DNA from 2 places in the Spartinivicinus poritis genome. Region 1 is predicted to be linked to the other one. Evidence: predicted binding sites of a transcription regulator. Region 1 holds the regulator's gene; the other holds the start of a gene.

The links. Region 1 encodes LexA, which represses DNA repair genes until DNA is damaged. Its sites were predicted from a motif close to TACTGTNTANNTANACAGTA; they were not measured.
Region 2: a site for LexA is predicted at 1,576-1,595, ahead of recN (DNA repair protein RecN). Genes of this name have one in related genera too.

The regions. Positions count from the first base shown of each region.
Region 1 is NZ_JAPMOU010000026.1:20,329-23,546, forward strand. Features, by position in the region: gene ORQ98_RS18265 (TetR/AcrR family transcriptional regulator) at 1-606, opposite strand, end outside; gene lexA (transcriptional repressor LexA) at 995-1,591, shown strand; gene ORQ98_RS18275 (SulA-like leucine-rich domain-containing protein) at 2,043-2,501, shown strand; gene ORQ98_RS18280 (delta-class carbonic anhydrase) at 2,960-3,218, shown strand, end outside.
Region 2 is NZ_JAPMOU010000018.1:102,137-105,354, reverse strand. Features, by position in the region: gene recN (DNA repair protein RecN) at 1-1,481, opposite strand, end outside; gene grpE (nucleotide exchange factor GrpE) at 1,773-2,411, shown strand; gene dnaK (molecular chaperone DnaK) at 2,558-3,218, shown strand, end outside.

The DNA of each region.
Region 1 (3,218 bases):
AAATGGCACGAGTCGCTTCATGACTGCAGGAACTGAAGTATGTTCTTTATACTCACTTTCAGCAATGTCTCTCAACGCATCTAAACCAGACATAGTAAATGCGACAGATCCCACCATAAAGTTCACTCGCCAGAAAATTTCCACCGGCGGTAAATCAGGTGACGCCTGCACCACTAAACTCACAAAGCGTCGGAATACATCACCATATACTTGTTCAAGATATTTTCGCAAATGCCCTTGAGACTGGCTAAACGCTAATCCCAGCAACCGCATAAACACAGAAAGATCATTTTTTCCTCGTGCTTCAACAGATAGTATTTGCTGAAATAGCAAATTAAGTAGCTGTTCAGGTGTCGGTTTCTGTTCTGCTAATGATGCTTCAAATTCGTTGAGCCTAACCGTGAGTTTTTTGCAAAATGGCTCTAGAAACCGGGCAAATACTGCCTGAATCAATGCTTTTTTAGAGCCAAAATGGTAATTAACTGCTGCTAAGTTAACACCTGCTTTACTGGTAATCGTCCGCAGTGACGTTTCAGCAAAGCCCTTTTCTGCAAATAACGCTTCTGCAGCATCTAGTATTCGTTCAACAGTTTCTGATTGCGCCATAGCCAATTAACATTTCTTAAAAAAGCCTTGATTCTCTGGGCCGTTCTGAGTGCCCATCGAAGCTAAGGACCAATTGTATTTAGATACAGGCAGCAAGCCAACTAAAAAATATTCGCTTTATATTAGCCGCCTGTTGTAATCTTCAAACGTTTTGAACATACGTTTAATACGTATACAAGTCAAGCAGGCTTTACTTTTTCCTGCAAGTAAAATTAACGTCTGCTAAGTAAGGAAACACCCCTTAAAAGGGACCGAAATAGTTGAAAACAGTTGAAGGTCAGTCCAAACTGGATATAATCACAGTAACTGTATAAAACCACAGCCGCTATAAAAAGCCGTTATTTCATTAAATTAGTAAGTATTCAAATAGGTATAAGGAGCCATCTCAATGGCTAAATTAACTGCTCGCCAGGCTGAAATTTTTCAATTTATTAAAGACCATATTGAAGAAACCGGCTTTCCTCCCACCCGAGCCGAAATTGCTCGACAGCTAGGATTTCGTTCTGTCAATGCTGCCGAAGAACACCTCAAAGCCCTTGCCCGTAAAGGTGCTATCGAAATTATTGCTGGCACCTCCCGCGGTATTCGGATCCCCTCTGAAACCCAACAAGGTATTCCTGTAGTCGGGCAAGTGGCTGCGGGCTTCCCCATTTTAGCCGAACAAAATATAGACAACTACTGCCAGATACCGGCTAGTTTTTTTAAACCTCGTGCTGATTACTTTTTAACAGTTAAAGGAATGAGCATGAAGGATTGTGGCATTCTCGATGGCGATTTATTAGCCGTTCACAAAACAACTGATGTACATAATGGTCAAATCGTCGTTGCTCGAATTGATGATGAAGTAACCGTTAAGCGATTTGAACGAAAAGGAGAAGTCGTTTTATTGCATCCAGAAAATAGCAGCTTCAATACTATCGAAGTGAACTTACATAGCGAAAATTTCACAATCGAAGGAATTAGTGTTGGCGTCATTAGACACTAACCTTTTATACGAAAGCTGAAAAAAAATAACTTGGTCCCCTGGGTAACCATCGATATATGCTCCAAATTACCCAAGGGGAAATTAATTATCTAATAGCTACTACCTTTTCTTAAAAAAGCGACTTAATTTGCAGTTTTACATCTTTTTATCAACTCTGATCCACAATCTACCCCCAAGATGGTAAATACAGTGAATTAGGCCAAAGATATGGATTTTTTGTCAGTGATACACTTCAGCTGTAACTAACGAACATGACAATATTCTTTTCGAATGACTTTTTAGACGTTGTTATCGTCGCTTAACTAACATAATAGAAGATGAGACAAGTCTATTATTGTATGACTTGCAGTAACAATCTTCATTTATTTTATAAAGAATGCTGCTGTCGCTCATCACCTGACACCCTTCTTTTACAGTCATTCGTTTTGATAATAAAATAGGAAATATACCCATGGAGTTCAATGGCAGTGACAATGATTCAAAACCCAACCATAGCACGCCAAATCAACCCCATCACTTCCCTTTATCGACAGACCACAATGGCTTTACGCATATTACAGAAATTATTTTATCTTCTGCCCGTATTCCACTGACATCATTTATTCCACCTATGTTGGCACAGTTGAGCCATCATGAAAAACAACGCTGGTTAACCGTCGTCTGTTCCAAACAATATCGCAACATGACCTTAAAGTGGCTTCAAGATGCCTATATTAATAATAAACAGGTCTTATTTCTTACTGCCAGCAATGAAAGCTCTATCAAAGACTTAACCTTGCAGGCACTCACTTTAGGCAAAAGTCATACTGTTGTCAGTTGGCTACCAGAATTAGATGAGCCAACCTTAGCGGCTTTAGATATTGCCGCACAAGAAGGTAACTGTCATGTAATTAATATCAGACAACGTTAGTAAAACAGTTGCTTTACACTATCAAATAGTATTGTCTAGCAATAGTAGTCACGTAATTCTGACAACCGCCTCATTATGTGAGATAATTTTTTCTTTTAATTTATTGAAACGAGTTTCAATATTTTTATTTTCCTTCTCTTGCCTAGATTTCATTTACTAATCATCTTCTGATATTGGCTTTTCTTTTTGGTATTTTCTCTTCCGATAAGCCTCAGCTATTGCCTCGATTAGCCTTCATTATCAAGCTATCCCATAAAACAGAGGTTAATTTTTGAGTCATATCAATATGTCATAGTTTTTTAATGTGTGCTCCTTAGCAATCGAGCCTATAAATACAGTAGCTGTAATAAGTGTAAGTCTAACCAGCGACAGGTTAGCTGCTAATAGCAGTGCATCATGACTAAACCAATACTACTAGTGTTGCGATTTTTTGTTATAAAAACTATGGAGGAATATAAATGGTCTCAGTTAAACATCGACTTCTGTTAACGTTATTGGTTAGTGTGATGAGTAGCTTCCCTGCTGTCGTAATCAGTGACGCGAGTGGCTCAGCCTGCGAAGGGTTTGGCCCTCAAGCGCCAAGAGATATCGATCAACTTGCGGGTGAAAACAAAAGACTATTTAGCTTGGCTCCCCGCTATGAAAGTATGAACCTATGCAACATTCATTTTCACAATAATGCTGAGCATAAAGCAAAGGACTTTTCCATATATGCAG
Region 2 (3,218 bases), on a different contig from region 1:
TGAGTAACACATAGCACTTGCCCTTGATTGCCAATTTGGCGTAATAATGAGCCAACTACTTCAGCGGTAGCGCCGCTAATACCGACGTCAACTTCATCAAAAATGAGTGTTGGAGTTGTGCTGGTTTGCGCGGTGGTTACCTGAATAGCAAGACTAATTCTGGATAACTCACCTCCAGAAGCAACTTTTTGAATGGGTCTTAATGGTTGTCCTGGATTGGCTGTTACTAAAAACTCAATACTATCTAGACCTGAGGCTAAGGGCTTGGTGCTGGATATTGCGTCTATTTTTACCTCAAACTGACCTTGGGGCATACCTAAACGATTGATTTCTGAAGTAACTGCCTTGCTCAGTTTATTTGCAGCTAGTTGCCTTTTTTTTGAGAGTTTTACTGCTAATTGAAAATACTCATCAGCTAACTTTTTGGTTGTCGTTTCCAGCTCTGCAATTAGTTCATCAGAAGCAGCTAAGTGGTTTAACTCATCTTCTAACTGCTGCTGAAATGCGACAAGTTCTGTGGGGTGAATACGATGCTTGCGGGCAATATCGTATATACAGCTCAGCCGATGCTCTATTTCTTGTAAATGTTGTGGGTCAGCTTGTGACTGATGAATGACTTGTTGTAAAGAAGACTCTGCTTCTTCAACTTGAATCTGGGCATTGATTAATAGTTGCTGTGCTTCTAATAATTGTTGATTGTCAGTGTTTAAACTGGAAAGCACTTGTAGTGAATGATTAAGTAATTGCAATAAATTGGCTGATTCGCTTTCGCTGCAAATACCTATCACTTGTTGGCAGCTTTGTTGTAAAGAATCAATATTACTTAACAGCTTTTGCTCTTTTTCTAAGGCGTCTACTTCTCCTTCATGTAACTCAAGAGTCGCCAATTCGCTAAGTTGATATTCAAGTAGTTGTTGCTTGGCCTGCTGCTCTTCAGACTGACGTGTAATAATTTCAAGTTGCTGGGTTTTTCGTTGCCATTTTTTATAGGTGGTAACCAGTTGCTGATAAAGCGGCGTAAGCTGGCCATACTCATCCAGAAGCTGGCGATGACAGTCTTTTTTTAATAGGGAGTGATGAGCATGCTGGCCATGAATTTCCAGTAATAAACTGCCAAGCTCTCGTAAGTCTTGTAGGGGGGATGGGCTGCCATTGATGTAGCTACGTGATCGCCCTTCACGACTGACGACTCGACGTAAAATGCACTCGTTTTCGTATTCACTCTCAAGCTGTTTGGCTTTTAGCCAGGCCTGTGCCTCAAAGCAGTTGCTCAACTCAAATGTGGCAAGAATTTCTGTTTTATCAGCGCCGTTGCGAACTATGGTCGAGTCGGTACGCTCCCCTAAGGCCAACCCTAAGGCATCAAGCATGATAGATTTTCCTGCCCCTGTTTCACCAGTAATTGCAGTCATGCCTGTGGGAATATCAAGTTCTAGCTGATCGACAATGGTAAAGTTTTTTATTACAAGTTGGGTCAGCATGTATATAGCCCTCTGAGCTAATAAAAGCTATATCACTTAAAAAGCCAAGTGTTTGCTTGCTTGAAAGGACATAGGCGTTTATCAAAGAATTGCTAACTGTTTGTTTATACAGTATATACGTTTATACAGGTATTTGTGTCAAGTCGCACGGTGATTTTTTTGGAGAAAGGGTATGACAAAAAAAGAAGCCAGAGCTTGGTTGAAACCTAAACCTTTAACCCCATATAGCACCAGTAAGAGGCTTTAGGGCATAAAACTCATGCGAATGATTACTTTTGAGGAGAACCTGGGATGAGTGAAGAGAAGTCAGTACCGAATGAGCAAGAAGAGGTTGCTAACAATGATCAAGTTAATACCCAGCAAGCTGAGGAGCTAGGTGCCGGTTCTGATGAAATAAGCTCTTTAGATGAACAAACCCAGGATGCAGCTTCTCTTGAAATATTGCAGCAGCAGTTAGACGCAGCGCTGGCAGAAGCTAAGGAAGCAAAAGATCAGGTTTTGCGCGCACAGGCAGAAATGCAGAATGTTCAGCGTAGAGCAAAACAGGATGTTGAAAAAGCACATAAATTTGCCTTGGATAAATTTTCTAATGAGTTGCTACCAGTGGTTGATAGTTTGGAGCGAGCACTAGAAACGGCAGCTCCTACTGGGGAAGAAGCCAGTAAAGCAATGCATGAGGGTATTGAACTAACCCTAAAGATGTTTTTGGACGTGCTTAAGAAATTTAATGTTGAGCAACTTGATCCAGTTGGTGAGCCATTTGATCCTCAGTTTCACGAGGCAATGGCTATGCAAGAGAGTCAAGATGCAGAGCCTGGCACTGTGTTGGCTGCTATTCAAAAAGGTTACACCTTAAATGGCCGCTTAGTTCGCCCAGCAATGGTGGTTGTGTCTAAAGCCAGTGCAACAAAAATTGATGAAAAAGCTTGAAATTAACTAAATAGCACACATATTCAAAAGCAAGATTTAGTGGTTATCACTGGCAAAGTTACCCAACCTGCAAACAGCGATAATCGAGTTAACGCTAGAATATTTCATATCTCTGCTGGTTGGATGGCAGAGAGGGGAGAGCTGAAATGGGCAAAATAATTGGTATTGATTTAGGAACTACAAACTCTTGTGTTGCCATTATGGATGGTGACCCAAAAGTTATTGAAAATGCTGAAGGTGCACGCACAACGCCTTCTATCATTGCATTTACTGATGAAGGTGAAACCTTAGTTGGTCAGCCAGCAAAGCGCCAGGCGGTTACTAACCCTGATAACACTTTATTTGCAATTAAGCGTCTTATAGGCCGTCGTTTTAAAGATGATGTTGTCCAGAAAGACATCAAAATGGTGCCTTATAAAATTGTAGAGGCTGATAACGGTGACGCTTGGGTTGAAGTAAAAGGCGATAAAAAAGCACCGCCGCAAATTTCTGCTGAAGTGTTGAAAAAGATGAAGAAAACAGCAGAAGATTACTTAGGGGAAACCGTAACTGAGGCAGTTATTACGGTTCCTGCATACTTTAATGATTCTCAACGTCAAGCGACTAAAGACGCGGGTCGTATTGCTGGTTTAGAAGTAAAACGGATTATTAATGAGCCAACTGCTGCTGCACTGGCATATGGTTTAGACAAAAAGCGTGGTGATTCAACTATCGCAGTATATGACCTGGGTGGCGGTACCTTTGACGTTTCTATAATTGAAATTGCAGAGGTTGATGGCGAACACCAGTTTGAAGTGTTATCAACTA